3 regions of the Ruegeria sp. BHSA162 genome follow, and region 2 is predicted to be linked to each of the others. Evidence: riboswitches for the same ligand, from Rfam matches in the RefSeq annotation. Region 2 holds a riboswitch; each other region holds the start of a gene.
The links. A riboswitch is a leader RNA that binds a small molecule or an ion and turns the genes downstream of it on or off. The one in region 2 is predicted to bind cobalamin.
Positions count from the first base shown of each region.

Region 1: linked by a shared signal. The riboswitch ahead of AC2FM5_RS04975 (hypothetical protein) and the one ahead of AC2FM5_RS09815 (DUF1636 family protein) in region 2 are both predicted to bind cobalamin.
Region 3: linked by a shared signal. The riboswitch ahead of AC2FM5_RS13500 (DUF1636 family protein) and the one ahead of AC2FM5_RS09815 (DUF1636 family protein) in region 2 are both predicted to bind cobalamin.

Region 1 covers NZ_JBXWSK010000009.1:19,522-25,437, reverse strand. The annotation lists gene AC2FM5_RS04985 (alpha/beta hydrolase family protein) at 1-438, opposite strand, end outside; gene AC2FM5_RS04980 (TetR/AcrR family transcriptional regulator) at 523-1,095, shown strand; cobalamin riboswitch at 1,124-1,341, shown strand; gene AC2FM5_RS04975 (hypothetical protein) at 1,428-1,835, shown strand; gene AC2FM5_RS04970 (protein-tyrosine phosphatase family protein) at 1,839-2,342, opposite strand; gene AC2FM5_RS04965 (DNA polymerase III subunit gamma/tau) at 2,498-4,252, shown strand; gene AC2FM5_RS04960 (YbaB/EbfC family nucleoid-associated protein) at 4,339-4,683, shown strand; gene recR (recombination mediator RecR) at 4,730-5,323, shown strand; gene AC2FM5_RS04950 (lactoylglutathione lyase family protein) at 5,395-5,892, opposite strand.
Region 2 covers NZ_JBXWSK010000026.1:32,444-38,359, reverse strand. The annotation lists gene cobN (cobaltochelatase subunit CobN) at 1-662, opposite strand, end outside; gene cobW (cobalamin biosynthesis protein CobW) at 669-1,724, opposite strand; gene AC2FM5_RS09815 (DUF1636 family protein) at 1,727-2,110, opposite strand; cobalamin riboswitch at 2,193-2,397, opposite strand; gene AC2FM5_RS09810 (LysR family transcriptional regulator) at 2,470-3,345, opposite strand; gene AC2FM5_RS09805 (NAD(P)-dependent oxidoreductase) at 3,454-4,410, shown strand; tRNA gene AC2FM5_RS09800 (tRNA-Cys) at 4,630-4,703, opposite strand; gene AC2FM5_RS09795 (protein-L-isoaspartate O-methyltransferase family protein) at 4,931-5,584, shown strand; gene AC2FM5_RS09790 (TolC family outer membrane protein) at 5,680-5,916, shown strand, end outside.
Region 3 covers NZ_JBXWSK010000049.1:4,012-9,927, reverse strand. The annotation lists gene AC2FM5_RS13505 (FecCD family ABC transporter permease) at 13-981, opposite strand; gene AC2FM5_RS13500 (DUF1636 family protein) at 962-1,360, opposite strand; cobalamin riboswitch at 1,464-1,671, opposite strand; gene AC2FM5_RS13495 (hypothetical protein) at 2,316-2,615, shown strand; gene AC2FM5_RS13490 (hypothetical protein) at 2,940-3,278, shown strand; gene AC2FM5_RS13485 (hypothetical protein) at 3,334-3,948, shown strand; gene AC2FM5_RS13480 (hypothetical protein) at 4,002-4,307, shown strand; gene AC2FM5_RS13475 (hypothetical protein) at 4,351-4,524, shown strand; gene AC2FM5_RS13470 (hypothetical protein) at 5,307-5,916, shown strand, end outside.

The sequences.
Region 1 (5,916 bases), on a different contig from region 2:
CACCGTCACCAAACCTGCGCACACACAGATCATCCGGTCGATCTGTTCGATTTCCGGTTGCAGCGGACCCAGCATTCCACCGACCGAATGCCCGATCACCCACAGTTTTGCCTGCGGGTATCGACGGTGCATCTCGGCACGCGCTGCGGGCATGTCGATCAGCGCCCAGTCCGCCATCGTGGCCTTCGAGTCTTTCAGCCGCCCGGTCAGCGAATGCTCGAAATCCCGGTAATCATATGTCAGGCAAGCCATACCGCGCTCGGCGGCCAGCCAGCGAGCAAAGTGCTGATAGTAGTCACGTGGCACTCCTGTTGCGCCGTTCAGCACAACAACGGTTTGCGGCTCGACCGCCGGAGTGTAAAGCCGCGCCGCCAGCTGGGTCTGGCCCGACGGAAACTTAAAGTCTTCCACGTCAACCGCGTGCTGCGAATCCAACATCTTTGCCTCCAAACACTCTGGACCGATCGGTCTAATACTTTGTGTCTGGACCAATTGGTCTAGGCCTGTCAATATTTGGCCTGCATGACCCAACGTCCACCAAACACCAAAGATCGCCTGATCGTGACTGCCGCCCGACTGTTCCAGCGCTCGGGCTATAACGGTGTCGGTCTGGCGGAATTGCTGGCCGAAGCGCAAGCCCCCAAGGGTTCGCTTTATCACCATTTTCCAAAGGGCAAGCCGGATCTGGCCCTGGCGGCGGCCAGTTGGGCCTCGGACGGGATGTTGAGCATGATCGCTGCGGCATTCGACGACGCCGCGGATTTTCGCGACGGGGTCACCACCCTGTGCCACAAGATCGCGAAGCTGTTCGACACCTCGGCCCAATGGGAGACCTGCCCGATCGCCGCCACCCTGTTCGAAAGCCCCGACAACCGCGCGTTTCGGGAACATGCAGACCGTCTGTATGAAAGCTGGATCATCGAAGTTCGAAACCACGCCGCGCGGTTCGGAGTTTCCGACCCTGAAAATGCTGCGGACACCCTGTTCATCGTGATGCAAGGCGGCTGGCAATTGGCCCGTGCCCGCAGGGATTCGAATGTGCTGCGCAGACTGCCTGATCTGTTCCCTTGGGACTCACTCCGGCAACCGGGCTGAAACCGTCTTGACTCGATCCCGGATACACCGCTAGCGATGAGGGGATGGTTCCCGTGCCGTTTCGGTCCGGGATGAAAAGGGAACACGGTGCGGTCCAACCCGGAACTCCGGAGCGGACCAAGGCCGCGACTGCCCCCGCAACTGTAGGCGGAGAGCGATGCCTAAATACCACTGACCGCAAGGTTGGGAAGGTCGGCAAAGCAAAGACCCGCAAGTCAGGAGACCTGCCATCAAACGTGAAACCGAAACTCGGACGGGGTGTCCGGGCAGGGTCTGGCCTTGAAACCGGCGTCTGTCCAAATCCACCTCGCCCAGCGCGCGGAGGGCGCAACATGATTTGGAAGACCGATACCCATGAATTCGCGGCAACCATCTGCCAGCGCACCGGAAAGACCTGCCCGGCATTGGCGCGCATGGCACGGGCCATCGCGCAGGCAATGGCGACGGCGCAGGCGGCTACATCCCCCGACTTCCAAGTGGAAGGCAGTAGCGAACTGGCCCATTGCGAACATGGCTGCACGGCGCGGTTCGATGCACGTCCCGAACGGATCCGCGTGTATTGCGGAGCGGCCGCCGACACCCCGTCCGACTGCCTTGATACCTACGCCGACATGCTGTTTGACGACCAGAGCGACGCCCTGCCTGCGCAGGTCATCAGTGATCGACCCTGTGCGATGCTGCAGGCCACGGCGATCATGCCCGTGGTCAGGGCCGAGCGCGAGTTCCGCGCAACCGCCTGAATGTCAGGTCGCCAGTGCCTCGCGCGCTGGGGCGACGGCCCAGTCCATCTGAGCATCAGTCTCAACCGCGCAGGGGCGTACGGCCCGCAGGCGTTTCAGGGCCTGTTCCGGCTGCTCGCCGCTCTCGATCATCAAGCGCAGAACAACCATGCCAGACCGCCCACAACCGCCCCGGCAGTGGACCAGTACCCGCCCGCCGCCCGACAGCGCATGGCGGGCGGCGGCGCTGACTTCGGGCCATCGGCCGGATATCTCGGTCGACGGCGCCGAGAAGTCGGCGACCGGAAGATGCGCCCACCGACAGGCGCGCCGATGAATGTCACAGCCCAATTCGCCCGCACCCACAGAAACCAGTTCGGCAAGGGTTGTCATCGAAATCACCAGCCCCGGCGCCCAGGCTGAAATCAGGTCCAGATCTCCCTCATAGTCGCCGCCACCGCCGGGAACCGAGGTAAGGGCCAGCGTACCGCCGCCCACCTGCAATGCATGAACCACAAGATTTGTCATCAGACGTTCCCCCCGAAACTGGCTGATTGAAATTGATCCGCGCAGTATGCCTCACACCGCGCGCTCGCCAAAGCGAAAAACCTGCACCGGTGCTGTGGACGCGGGGCACCTGGAACTCTACCCTGCATCGTCAGTACGAATCCGTCAGAGCAGACATGACCACACAGTCCAGCCCCGCCTATCAGGTTCTCGCCCGAAAATACCGCCCGGAAACCTTTGCCGACCTGGTCGGTCAGGATGCCATGGTGCGCACGCTGAAAAACGCGTTCGAGGCGGACCGGATCGCGCAGGCCTTCATCATGACCGGCATCCGCGGCACCGGCAAGACGACCACGGCCCGGATCATCGCCAAGGGCATGAACTGCATCGGACCCGACGGCAATGGCGGCCCAACGACCGAACCCTGCGGCCAGTGCGAGCATTGCGTGGCCATCATGGAAGGTCGCCATGTGGACGTGCTGGAAATGGACGCCGCCAGCCGCACCGGCGTGAACGACATCCGAGAGATCATCGACAGCGTGCGCTATCGCGCCGCCAGCGCGCGGTACAAGATCTACATCATCGACGAAGTCCACATGCTGTCGACCAGCGCCTTCAACGCGCTGTTGAAAACGCTGGAGGAACCGCCCGAGCATGTGAAATTCATCTTCGCCACGACCGAGATCCGCAAGGTTCCGGTCACCGTGCTGTCGCGCTGCCAACGGTTCGACCTGCGCCGGATCGAGCCCGAAGTGATGATCGGCCTGCTGCGCAAGATCGCCACCGCCGAGGGCGCGGAAATCTCGGATGACGCGCTGGCACTGATCACCCGCGCCGCCGAAGGCTCGGCCCGGGATGCGACCTCGCTGCTGGATCAGGCAATCAGCCATGGTGCCGGCGAAACCACCGCCGACCAGGTGCGCGCGATGCTGGGACTGGCCGACCGGGGCCGCGTGCTGGACCTGATGGACATGATCCTGCGCGGCGATGCGGCCGGGGCCCTGACCGAACTGGGCGCGCAATATGCCGAGGGCGCCGACCCGCTGGCGGTGTTGCGCGATCTGGCCGAAATCACGCATTGGGTCTCGGTGGTGAAGATCACCCCCGACGCAGCCGAAGATCCCACCGTCTCGCCCGATGAACGCACCCGCGGCCAGCAGATGGCCGAGGCGCTGCCGATGCGGGCGCTGACCCGGATGTGGCAGATGCTGCTGAAGGCACTAGAGGAAGTCTCGGCCGCCCCCAACGCCATGATGGCTGCGGAAATGGCGGTGATCCGCCTGACCCATGTGGCCGATCTGCCCAGCCCTGAAGAGTTGATCAAACGCCTTCAGGACAGCCCTCCGCCGCCCGTCGGCGGGCCGGGGGGCGGCGTTCCGGTTGCCGGCAACACCGCCCCGCCCGTGACCGCGACGGCCTCGGCCCATGCGCCCACCCCGCGCGGTGTGGGCGGCGCGCCCACGGCGGCGTTGGCCCAAGACGTGCAGACCGCGCTGGCGCGTTATCCAACGTTTGAGCATGTGGTCGAGCTGATCCGCTCCAACCGTGACGTGAAGCTGCTGGTCGAGGTCGAGAACGGCGTCCGCCTCGTCTCGTACCAGCCGGGCCGGATCGAGTTCACGCCCACCGAAAAGGCGCCCACCGACCTGGCCGCGCGGCTCGGGTCCGCGCTGCAGCGCTGGACCGGCAATCGCTGGGCGGTCTCGATCGTCTCGGACGGGGACGCGCCCACCATCGCCGAACTGCGCGACGCGGCCGAGCTGGCGCTGAAGGCCAAGGCCGAAGAACACCCTTTGGTTCAGGCGGTTCTGACACAGTTCCCCATGGCCCGCATCACCCGGATTGAAACACCCGAGGACCGTGCGGCCAAGGTCGAAACCGAAGCCCTGCCCGAGGTCGAAGACGAATGGGACCCGTTCGAGGAAGACTGATCATCCGCGCAGAAGGCGCGCTGCCCTTGTGAAGGACGCAGACGGCCCGTATTTAGGCCGCAAATCGAATGACAGGAGACATACAGATGCTCAAAGGACTCGGCGGTCTGGGCGACATGGCCAAGATGATGAAATCCGCGCAGGAACTGCAGACCAAGATGGCGCAGATGCAGGAAGAGCTGAACACCATCATGGTCGTCGGCGAATCCGGCGCGGGCCTGGTCAAGGCCACGGCCTCGGCCAAGGGCGAACTGAAAGGTCTGGACATCGACCCCTCGATTTTCAACAGCGACGACAAGGAAGTGGTCGAGGACCTGATCCTGGCCGCAATCAAGGACGCGCAGACCAAAGCCGCCGAGCGGTCGCAGGAAGAAATGGCCAAGCTGACCGAAAGCATGGGCCTGCCGGCGGACATCAAGCTGCCGTTCTGATCTTCGCCCCTCAAACCCCCGCCGCCAAAGCCACGCAGGACAGGCCATGAGTTCGAACAGTGACATCGACGCCCTGATCGATCTGATGGCCAAGCTGCCGGGGCTGGGACCGCGCTCGGCCCGGCGGGCGGTGCTGCACCTGATCCGCAAACGCGCCCTGCTGCTGACGCCGTTGTCGGACGCCATGCAGCAGGTCGCCGCCACCGCACGCGAATGCCTGAACTGCGGCAACGTGGGCACCACCGACATCTGCGACATCTGCAATTCCGAAGACCGCGCCACCGGTGAGCTGTGCGTGGTCGAAGACGTGGCCGACCTGTGGGCGATGGAACGCGCGGGCGTGTTCAAAGGCCGCTACCATGTGCTGGGCGGAACGCTCTCGGCGCTGGACGGCGTCGGCCCGGAAGACCTGCGCATCCCCCGCCTGCGCGACCGCGTCACCGCCGAAAACATCACGGAAGTAATCCTGGCCCTGAACGCGACCGTCGACGGGCAGACCACGGCCCATTACATCGCAGATCAGTTGGAAGGACAGGTCCGCCTGACCTCGCTGGCGCAGGGCGTGCCGATCGGGGGCGAGTTGGACTATCTGGATGACGGGACCATCACCGCAGCGCTGCGGGCGCGGAAAGAACTGTAGCTGCCGCGTGCTGCCTGCAAGCAGCACGCTCTCGCCCCTCCCCGATTGCAAGGTACCACTTTACCCATCGGTCAGGTGTAGGCACCCGACGAGTAGGTCAATTCATAGGAATGGCTGTAGATCTCGAAGACTATCCCGAACGGATCCTCGACATAGACCATGCGGTAGGGTTTCTCGCCGGGGTAGTAGTATCGGATAGGCATGCGTTGTTTCCCGCCGGCCGCCACGATTTTTTCCACCAAGCCTTCGACATCAGGATCCTGGACGCAGAAATGGAACGTCCCGTTCCTGCGAAAGTCGATGTTGTTTTCCGGCGCGTAGTTCCCATCAAATTCAAAAAGCTCGATCCCGATACGATCGGCGGTCGCCAGATGCGCGATACGCAGTTTTTTCCAATTCGGGCCAAACACGTCCGTGCACATCACGCCGATGTCCGTGTCATCCTCGACCACATCGGTTGGCGGCATGATCACGTAAAACCCCAAAACCTCGGAATAGAATTTCACGGCTTCGTCCACGTTCGGGACGGACAACCCGATGTGAGAGAATGTTCTTGGATGTTGAGGCATGGCTTGCTCCTTGGTTTGTTGGGC
Region 2 (5,916 bases):
GCGACCGGCGCGGTATCGGCCGCGGTCAGGTAGGCGCGGTAGAACGTCACGATGATGCGCCGGCCTTCGCCCGCGAATGCGTCCTCGGGCGCAATCACGCCGCGATCCGGGCACCACGCGCCGCAGTCGGGCAGAGTCTTGGCCCCCATCACCGGCCCGGCATAGAGCCCCGCCGCCAGCGCCATCTGCGCCAGCGCCGCCTGCGCGGCCACCTCGCCGCCGGTGTCGCACAGATGCGCCAGCCGCCGCAGGGTCGAGACCGGCAGGGTGGAATAGTCGTCCAGCCGCGTATCCTCGCGCCCGTCGGCGGGCAGCACCGCCAGCGCGATGCCCTTGGCCTGCGCCAGCGCCAGCACCTGCTGCAACCCGTAGGACCAATAGGGCACGCCGCCGATCAGCCGGATCAGGATGCCCTTGGCGCCCTCCAGCGTCTGCTCAACATAGGTGTCGACCGACAACGGGTGCTTCAGCGCCGTCAGGTTGGCCAGCCGCAACGAGGGCATCCGCGCCTCGGGCCCGCCGCCGCGATGCCAGCCGACCGCGAAAGCACCCAGGTCGCTGTCCGAAAAGGACAGCACCACCAGATCCGCCGAGCTCTGGCCCAGATCGGTCGGGGTCTCGGTTTCTTCGAGCCCGTGGCTTTCGCGGAAGACGACGTGCATCGGTGCTTACTCGGCGGCCTCGGTGACGCCCGAAAGGATGCCGCGGATCGCATCTGCGTCGATGTCGTCATGCTCGGCAATGACCACAAGGCGCGAGCGGCGCTCTTCCTCCGGTTTCCAAGGGCGGTCATACTGGTGCCGCACCCGCGCGCCGACCGCCTGGACCAGCAGGCGCATCGGCTTGCCCTGAACGGCGGCATAGCCCTTGACCCGCAGGATGTTCAGCTCGTTCGCCAGACGCTCGATATTGGCGACCAGCTGCGCCGGGTCGGTCTGTTCTGGCAGCTCGACCACAATGCTTTCGAAATCGTCATGTTCGTGTTCGTCATGGCCATCGTGATGCGAGGGGCGGGCGTCCATGTCGTCTTCGGCTGCGGCCTCCAGCCCCAGCACCACGCGCACGTCCACCGCACCCTCGGCCACTTCGACCACGGGCAGGGGGCGGGGCGCCTCGGCGGCGATGATCTCGCGCGCCTTGGCCACGCCTTCGGGGCCGGCCAGGTCAGGCTTGGTCAGCAGGATGATGTCGGCGCACGAGATCTGATCCTCGAACACCTCGGACAGGGGCGTTTCGTGGTCGATCGAGTCATCGGCCATGCGCTGGGCATCCACCGCCGCGACATTCGGGGCGAAGCGGCCTGCGGCCACGGCCTCGGCATCGGCCAGAGCGATCACGCCGTCCACGGTGATCTTGGAACGGATGTCGGGCCAGTCGAACGCCTTGAGCAGCGGTTTCGGCAGGGCCAGACCGCTGGTTTCGATCAGGATGTGATCGGGGCGCGGGTCGAGCGCCATCAGCGCCTCGATCGTGGGGATGAAGTCATCGGCCACGGTGCAGCAGATGCAGCCATTGGCCAGTTCCATGATGTTTTCCGCCGGGCAGTCGGGGATCGCGCAGCTTTTCAGGATTTCGCCATCGACGCCCACGTCGCCGAATTCGTTGACCACCACGGCCAGCCGCTTGCCCTGCGGGTTTTGCATCAGATGGCGGATCAGCGTGGTCTTGCCCGAGCCGAGAAAGCCGGTGATGACGGTGACGGGAAGTTTTTCGAGGGTGCTCATGCTCATGCTCCAATCGGGGGAATGCGGGCGGCGCAGTTCTTGCGGAAATGTTCAGGGCGGTCGCGCCATTTCACAAGGCCATCATCGGCGGCCAGATATTTGGTGGCGCCTTCGACGATGATCTCGACATGGTCGGATTCGTTCAGGTTTTCATAGACGAAGGTCCAGCGCGACGGCCCGCCGCGCAGAACGATCGAACAGCCCTGATCGCAGTTCGACAGGCATTCGACCGGCTTCAGGGTGATGCCCTCGGGCAGGTCGGCAGCGGCCAGCGCCTTGTGCAGCAGCGTGCCGGGGCGTTGGGCGTCATCCTCGATGGGCAGCCCGCGTCGGCAGGTGGTGCAGACCAGCAGTTCAACTGGTGTGGTCTCGGTCACGTCTCTCATCCCCCCTCACTCGGTTGTCGGGGGACGGGGTATGCGCGGGCCACGTTGCGGACATGGGCCCGACACCGGAACACCCCGTCCGGTTTGTCTTCGGGCGTTGGCAGGTCTCCCGGCTTGCGGATGTCAGAGCGGCGCTCTGTCGGATGTCCCGCCTTCCCGGCCAGCAGCCAGTGGCATTTGGGCACCCTCTCCGGTCACGGTCGCGGGGGCGGCTGCGTTTGACGGAAAACCGCTGACGCATTCCCTTTTCATCTGCTTGCACAGACACCAACGCAAGCGACATGCGGCACGGGCAGGGGGGTTGTCAAGCGCGCGGGGCCAAGTGCCTCGCGTCGGATCGAAAAAGCGACTTGCCGGGATCAATCCGCGGCATCGCCGGCCAGCCGGTCGCGCAGCCAGGCCAGGAACAACTGGGCAGGGATGGACGGAGGCGCCGCGCTGACGCTGCGGATCAGATAATGCGACTGGGCAAAGGGAATCGCCGGCCCCGCAACCCGGATCGGCGCGCCCTGGGCGATGGCGTTGCGCGCGAACCGCTCCAGAACGGTGGCATAGCCAGCGCCGGCCATCACCAGTTGCAGCGCCGTGACGGTCGTATCCGCCGAATTACGCGCGGGGCGGTCGGGCAGGTCGGTGCCCGTGGCCTCGAAGTACCGCGCCCAGTTGTCCTCATACCCCAGAATGTGAATCAACGGGCCGTTTTGCAGGTCTGGCGCCGGGTCCTGCGCCCGGCAGACGGGCACCAGCCGTTCCGAGCACAGCTGTTCGGCCGCAACTCCGGGCCAGTCGCCATAGCCCAGCCGGATTTCCACGTCCACATCCGCAGGCGCGGCCGAGTCGTTCCAGATATGTGACACCAGCCGCACCGGGATCTCGGGGTGCTGGGCGCTGAACGCGGGCAGCTCGGCCGCGATCCAGTAGGTCATCGTCGATATCGCCGCCCGGATGGTCAGCGCCTGCCGCGAGGCGGGGCCGAACAAGCTGTTGGTGGACAGCGCAATATCCGACAGCGCCCGGCGCACGGTCAGCGCATAGGACTGGCCCAGCTCGGTCAGCGACAGGTGTCGGGCGTTGCGGGCAAAAAGCGGCTGCCCGAGGTCCGCCTCGAGCGAGCGGATATGCAGCGACACTGCCGTCTGGGTCAGGCCCAGTTCCTGCGCGGCGGTGGTGAAGTTCAGATGGCGGGCGGCGGCTTCGAAGCTGCGCAGCCAGGCCGGATTGGGCAGGCGGTCCATTCAGCACCAAAATATTTTGCATTTAGATTGACTTATTATTCGTTTCTTTTGTCGATGGGCAACGGAAATACTCGTGTCAACGAAATTGCGCCTGCGGGAGGGCAGAACATGAAGGTCGGTTTCATCGGTTTGGGCAATGTGGGGGGCAAGCTGTCGGGGTCGCTGCTGCGCAACGGTATCGACCTGACGGTACACGACCTGAACCCCGATCTTGTGGCGGAGTTCGCCGCCAAGGGAGCAAAAGCCGGTGAAAGCCCGGCCCAGATGATGCGCGATTGCGATGCGGTCATCACCTGCCTGCCGTCGCCCGCTGCCTCGGACGCGGTGATGCAGCAGATGCTGCCCGAGGTCACCCGCGGCAAGATCTGGATGGAGATGTCCACCACCGACGAGGCCGAGGTCAAACGCCTAGGGGCCATGGTGATCGAACGCGGCGGGGCGGCGGTGGACTGCCCGGTTTCGGGCGGGTGCCACCGGGCGGCGACGGGCAATATCTCGATCTTCGCGGGCTGCGACCGGGCCACGTTCGAGCGCATTCTGCCGTTCCTGACGACGATGGGCCGGCGCATTCTGCATACCGGCGATCTGGGCACGGCCTCGGTTCTGAAGGTGCTGACCAACTATCTGGCCACTGCCAACCTGATCACCTGCGCCGAGGCGCTGGTGACCGCCAAGGCCGCCGGGATGGACCTGAACACCACCTACGAGGCGATCAAGATTTCGTCCGGTACCTCCTTCGTACATGAGACCGAAAGCCAGGTGATCCTAAACGGCTCGCGCGATATTTCCTTCACCATGGACCTGGTGAAAAAGGATATCGGCCTGTTCCAGGAGGTCGCCGACCGCGCCGGCGTGCCGTTGGAGATGAACCCGTTGATGATCAAGATCTTCGACGACGCCATCGCCCGCTATGGCGCGCGCGAGCTGTCGCCCAACGTCATTCGACGGCTCGAGGATGCAACCGGGCTGAGCATTACCGCGCCCGGTTTTCCGGCCGAGATGCAGGACGATGAACCGGAAGAGCCGGGGTATGAGGTGATTCCTCAAGGCCGAAGCGCGGTCTGATCCGACGGTCAGCGCAAGGCACGCCCTTTCCGGGGGGGCTCGCATGTACCGACCGCGTCGCTGGTGACCCAGCGCGGACTAAATCCTTGCCCGGAAATTACTGGTTAGCTCGGCTGCGCTAACCATCTCCGCGCGTATTTTGGCGTTTCGTATCAACAAACTGGTCCAGGCGACTATCACAGGACCAGAGAACAGCGATGCAATGCGAGGCTGGAAAGTTGGAGGCGAGTACCGGAATCGAACCGGTGTACACGGATTTGCAATCCGCTGCGTCACCACTCCGCCAACTCGCCTTTTCAAGCAATTTCAATTACTTGACGTGGTGCAGACGCGGTTCTAGCAGCTTTCCCGAACAACGTCCAGAGGGTTGCTGAAAATTCCGCCGACCACGGCGTTGGATGGTCGGTCAGCGCAGTGGCAACTTTTGTCGCGGCCTGCAATTTTTGCCGGGCTGGCCGTTGCCGGGCGGGATCGGATGTGGCAAAAGCCGAGCAACCATGGGAAATATACGAGCGGTCACATGACGGATTTCGCAGCCCGACGCCACACGATGGTAGACACTCAGATCAGGCCCTCTGATGTCACCAAATTCCCGATCATCGATTCAATGCTGAAGGTCCAGCGTGAGAACTTCGTGCCGGATGCCAGTCGCGAAGTGGCCTATGCTGGCGACCTGATCGACCTGGGAAACGGGCGCTGCCTGCTGGAGCCGAGGACTCTGGCGAAGATGCTGGATGCATTGAATATTTCGAATGACGAGGTGGTTCTGGATATCGCCCCAGCGTTCGGATACTCGACCGCCGTGGCCGCGAACATGGCGCAGCTTGTGGTGGGCGTCGAGGATGACGAGGCCAACGCAGCCGACGCGCAGTCCCGCCTGATGGAGGCGGATATCGACAACGCGATCATTCATGTCGGACCTTTGGAGCAGGGGGCGGCCGAGCATGGCCCCTATGATGTCATTATCATCCAAGGCGGTGTGGAACGTCTGCCCGATGCCCTACTCGATCAACTGAAAGATCATGGCCGCATCGCTTGCCTGTTCGTCGAAGGCAATCTGGGCACCGTTCGCATTGGTCGAAAGTCCGATGGGCGGGTGACTTGGCGTCATGGCTTCAACGCAAATGCTCTAGTACTGCCAGCGTTTTCGGCCGAGTGTGCATTTTCGCTATAGTCGATCAGCGGTTTTCCGCGGTCCCTTGATTAGTTGAAAACAAAGGCGCAAACTGCCTGCGGGCTTGCGTTATTTTGATTTGAGAGGATTTGGGTATGCTTGGAACGGCTGGAGGGAAGCTGGTCAAGGCAGTCGCTCTGACGGCGGGAATCGCGCTGAGCGTGATGCCGGGGCGCTCGGTTTTGGCGGACAATCTGACCGACGCGTTCATCGGTGCATACAACACAAGCGGGCTGTTGGAACAGAACCGCGCCTTGCTGCGCGCAGCCGACGAAGACGTTGCAATCGCGTTGTCGGCCCTGCGCCCGATCATCAACTGGACCGTCCGTGTC
Region 3 (5,916 bases), on a different contig from region 2:
GGGCCTCAACACTCAGCGTTTCAACAACAGAATAAAGAAGATCCCTCCCAAAAGACCCGTGACGACGCCAACTGGGATGTCCTCCGGGGCCATTGCAGTTCTGGCGACTACATCCGCCCAGAGCAGGAACAAAGCCCCAAGAATTGCTGACAGAGGGACGACGCGTCGATAGTCTCCGCCAACAAGGAACCGCACGATATGCGGAACCATCAGACCGACGAAGCCGATCATGCCCGAGAAGGCCACCATGACTCCGGTGATCAGCGCGCCAGCTGCAAAGACACCAAGCCGAAACCGCGCCACCGCAATACCCAACGAGCTTGCAGTCTCATCCCCGATGGTCATCGCGTTCAGCCTGGCGGCCTGAAGCCACAACCAGGTGCCGCATGGCAGCAGGATCGCCAGCGGGTAGATCAGGTATGACCATTGAGCCAACCCCAACCCGCCCAACATCCAGAACACGACCGTATGGGCCGCCTTGGGATCGCCGAGGAAAATCAGAATGTTGGCGCCAGCCATGATGACGAAAGACACCGCCACACCGGTCAGGACCAGGCGGTCCGCGCTTGTGGCGCCGGCCCAGCGGGCAACGCTCAGGACCGTCAGCGTGGCCGCCAGGGCACCCAGAAACGCCATGACCGGCACGGTCAGAAGCCCCAGAAACAAGCCGGTATGCAACAAGGCAAGAATGGCTCCAAACGCGCCGCCGGCCGAAATGCCCAGCAGGTGCGGATCGGCCAGCGGGTTTCTTGTGACCGCCTGGAGGGTGGCCCCGACTATCGCCAGTCCGGCCCCGACCATGACGGCAAGCAAGGCGCGCGGAAAACGGATTTCCCAGATAATCGCGGCGCGGCCCTTTGACCATGTCGGCTCGTCCGAGGATAGGCCGGCTTCGTGCAGCAACACTCCCCAGACGGTCTTGGTGGGCAGGTGACGGTATCCACCGACAGCAAAGGCGCGCTCATGAGGCGCAATCCGCATTTTCCGAAGACGCAGCCATCGCGGCTGGAATGCGGGCCAGCGTCGCGTGGCGAAGCCCGGCCGGGCGGTCGACCGAGCTGCACCATCCATCGCGCAACTGCTGGTACAGCCGGGCGAATTCCACCAATGCCCCGGTCTCTTCAGACGTCAGGCCGCCAAACAGGTAAGATGCCTTGCCCGGCGCGTGATAGGCGACGGTACAGGGTCGGGTGCACCCGGCCATGCAGGCCGCACCGGAAACGTCAAAACCTGCCAAACCGTCGTCTTCGGCCAGCGCGGCGCGCAATCGTCCGATCAGGTCAGGCCCGGGGCGTACGGCTGCGCTCTTGGGTCGGCAAGATAGGCAAACCGTGATGTGATGTGTTGATTGTCGGTTCATTTCGCCCTCCGCGAAATCGCGGGGCGGAAAGGGAACCAGTCATGTCAGCGGCGCAAGCCGAAAATGCCATCTTGGCCTCCTTCCGGGACACCCCGCCCGGGTTGAGTTGCGTTTGATGATGGCAGGTCTCCTGACTCGCGGTGTATGGCTTGCCCCGCCTTCCCAGACCTATCGGCCCAGTGGCATCCGGGGGTCGCACACCGCCTACAGTTGCGGGGGCAGTCACGGAATTGGCGTCAGAACGGCGCCGCACCGTATTCCCTTTTACCCGACCGCCGAAACGATCGGGAACCATCAGCGCAAATCTCATCCATGAGTCGGGTTGCACTGTCAACGACGTTCTGGGCGGGTGCGTAATGGAGGTATCCAGGCGACCCTTCGGCACCACCTGAGCGACAGACCGGGCCGCGAATCACGTCGTTTTGACCAACTGGATTAAGATAGCTCGGAAGGTCCCGAAACACGGCGGCGCAAGCGGGCCGACTGCCAAGCCTCCGTGAGCGGCCTCGCCTTTTCTCTTTGAATGCAGAAGCCTATCGTTGGCAAGCGTACAAAATTTACGCGCGGAGAAATCATTGATTTATCCTGTGATTGATTCAAACATACGAATTCGACACAACTTTAGCTTTACCTCCGTTGTTGTCGCTGTCGCCCGTTTCGTCGGGCCCTTCCGACTGCTGGAGTGAGTGCTGGCGGTCGGAAGGCATTTCACGAAATTCAGCGTTGGGAGGACGCGGTGCCCGGACTTAACTTACGAACCCTTCCTCGAAACTTCGCACCGGTTTTTGCCCATGACGTCATTGCGTCAGCACGCTTTGTTCACGGTCCCGGGGATCGGCAGAATATCTGTCTGCCAGCTATGTCATTGGCGGCAAAACCGGGGACCGCATAGACGTGAGCACGCAAAAAGGACCACCTATTCCACAAGCATCAGCGAACCCAAGAGGAGAAGAAAATGATTAACAAAGTTATGATGATTTCAGGCGCGACGTGTTTCGTACTGCTAGCGGCGTGTGACGACACCAGCACGTCAAGCGCACCTGCCGAACTGACCCCCGCCCAACAGGCGTGTCTGCGAGACGTGGCCAAAACAACAAACAATTCGCAAGTGGTCGTGCTCTCATCCGCGTTCAGCGAGGCTGGAACACAAGTTACCGTTGGGGTTGGAGAGGATCGGGCTCCGTGGAATTGTATTGCCTACAGTGATGGCGCGACAGCTGGTATCGAGTTCCTCGGCGACGAAGGCGCGTTGTGACCGGTTTGATGCGTAGCCGAAATCGGCTGCGCAGCACTGGCTTGATACGCTGAGGTCCGGCTTGGTCTGCAGAATAACCATCATCGCGTTCGCGACCCTTTACCTGTTGGCGTTGTTTGCGTTTGTGACGGGCACTTTTGGCTGGTTTGGACAGGAACGAGACCCATTGTCCGGCGTATTCCTTTTGCCGCTGGGTCTGCCTTGGGTCCTTGCGGTGGACCTTTTCTCAGAGTCGGCCAAACCGTGGCTCGCGGCGATTGCACCGGTGCTCAACCTGTTGGCACTGGTTTTGATATGCAGATGGGCACGTGGTTTGCGCCAGGAATGAAGGCGGAACTCTTTCCCGCAAAATGGGAGGAAAACATGGGAAAAGTGATCTTGGGGCTTGTGATCGGGCTCATCCTCGGCGTGGTTGGAGCGATGACCTTGGGCGGCGGGGCCGCGATGGGTGTCGGCGTTGCGACGGGCTTGTCCGCCGGTGTGTGCACCACATTGAAGGGAGCTCAGGCCGAGAACCTGATCACCGCCGAGCAAGCAGATCAGATCCTCAATCGCGTGAACTCCGAGATGGCATCATTGCAAGGAATTGAAACGACGGACGAGAACGTCGGCAGCGCACAGGCATGCGATGAATTTCTGGCAAAGTTGCGGGAAGCGAAGTGAGGTTTCTGCTCACCGGAAACATAACATTTACGATAGACCGACAGAGGACCTGCTTATGAAACGCAGTTTTTGGAATCTTTTCACACCCGCACTTGCGATCAGCGGAACGGCCGCCCTGGCCATGTCAGACGCCGACGACGCGTGTATCGACCATCTGCGACAGGTCGGTGGACCGGACGGTCAATCCGGTACGATCGAAAGCTCACAGTTCTCGGAAGCCGGCACGCTCGTCATCCTGCGTGACGCCGGCGGAACACTTTGGCGCTGCATTGCGTACAAGGACGGAAGCATTGGCGAGATGTCGGTTGTCGAGGCGATGGATGATGGTGGCGGAGCCATGGACGGCGCTTCCGGGTCTACAGGTAGCCAGCGCGTCACATTCGATGCCGGATCCACCGGCGCCGAGCTCGTCGGCCAACTCGCGCCAGGGGAATCGCAGCAATACGTTCTTGGCGCGAAGAACGAACAGTTCCTTTACGTCCGCGTTGCTCCCCGAAATGGATCCTTGGACTACGTCATTCGCAACCCCGATGGTTCTGAATTGCTGGGATTGATGTCTGCGGACAAGGAGTATCGCGGACAGCTGTGGCAATCCGGCGATCATGTTGTCGAGGTCATCAACCGCGGCAGCTCTGCCGTCGACTACAACGTCATTTTTGGAATTGAGTAGGTGATCGACCTGAAACCCTGAACCGCATTTCCAAAACAACCGGGGAAAAGCAGATGAAGTCCAAGACCCTAGTGGCGATCGGCGCGGTCAGTGTCTCTGTGCTTGCAGGATGCGGCGAAAGTGGCGGATCAGTGGAAGCAAGTGCACCGATTGTGGGCAGTTCCAGCGATCTGTCGTCATTTGAAGGCGCAAGAGCGGGTCAGGCTGAAATGGGCATTCAAAGTCTCGGGTTTGAACTCATCCGAAGCGAAGGGCTGACCTCGTACTGGTTCAACAAGGAGACCGGTGCTTGTGCTCGGATCACGACATCTGAGGGAAGATACTCGGACGTAGCGATGCTGCCGTCAGGTGACTGCTGACACACATTCATCTATCCCAAATCTGCAAAAAAGGAGCTTCAACTTGCATTTCGATCTGGCACATGCGGCAGTTATCGTTGTCGCCTTGATCATCACCAACCTGGCGTTGAAATCGGCCGGCGTGATCAACGAAGAAAACAAACACCAATGGAACTGGAAAGCTTTTCTGGCCTACTTCGTGGTCATATTTATCATCAATCTGGTGTGGCCGATCTAAGGCTTCAGGGCGGCAAGCCAACCGCCGATCTGACCTGGTTACCGTGAACGCGCCTCTCGGCGGGACTGCCGGCAGGAAAAGCGTGAGCATCGCTGGCTGAAAACAGAAAGGAATACGCATGCGGTTTTTGACGTCCCTCATATTCATCGGTGTTCTGGCAACCGCGGCGAATTCTGACGTCACCAGTCGAAACGGTGGCCCAAGCAACAGCCAGATGCTTTCTAAGGGCAGCGACGGAGGCGTCGATGGCATCGCTTTCTTTCGCCCAGTCCTAAGCGGGGTTTTGTATCGCTCTGGCTTCAGGGGCGGCGACAAGGGTCGGACGGGCTTGAGCAACGCTCAGCGCGAAACACTGTGCGATGAAGGGTTTTCAGCCGGGTTTTACGCGGATTTCGGCAAGAACACTGAATACGGCCGAACCAGTTGTGGAAACGGATCCTTTGACTATCAGAACGCCAGATCGTCCCGCCCCGGCAGTGTCATGGCCGCCATACACCAGGTGATTGAGGACCCTGGAAAGGGTCCTGTCCTGGTGCACTGCATGTGGGGCGTTCATTCCTCAGGCGCCTTGTCGGCAATGGCGCTTGTTCAGTTTTGCGGCTGGACGGAAGACAGGGCCAAGAAATATTGGAATGATGCCCGAAACGGGGCCCCATGTTCGGGCGGGTGTGACCAGTGGATTGACTCGAAATTCTCAAACTTCAGTGTCGACCCCAGTTTGAAGATCTCCGCCGAACAACAGGCCGCGATTTGCCCCAAATGACATCCGGAGGACTATCCAAATGAGATTCAATCTTCTGGGGTCTCTGGCTCTCATTGCACCCACAGCCTTGTGGGCGAGCGACGATGTTCGCGGAGAAGCCACGACATTTGATAGTCCCAATGGTGTTACGGAACGCTGCATTCGGATCGAAAAAGTCCCAACGGGCGAGTACAAGAACAGCGATCTTGAGGAAGAAACGGCCTATTGCGAGATCGATTTCTATGCGCCCGAAATCGCCATTTGCCCAAAAACTTGGAGCACCAGCCCGGGAATGGCCGTCTACGATATTTCGGAAGGACCCTACGTGGGGAACCGCTCTGAGTTCGAGAGAAACGCTTGCAAGGAGGGCAAGTCGGCAAAAGAACTGGCCAATGGCAGAGTGGCCAAATTCAAATCCACCATGAACCAGAAGGGTACAAGCGGAACATTTTCCACCTCGTCACTGCTCTACTATCATTTCTCAAGGTATTTCGACGCGACGGTGAAAGTTCCGGTGGCGGTCTGGCGCAGCATGGACGCTAAGGCGCATCTTACCGAGGTTGCAGAGCCCGGCCTTGCGATTTCCGGCGGATCTCATGGCGGGCGCATGAACCATGAAGGCTGGCGGGTTTTCGTGGCTGCGGATGCCG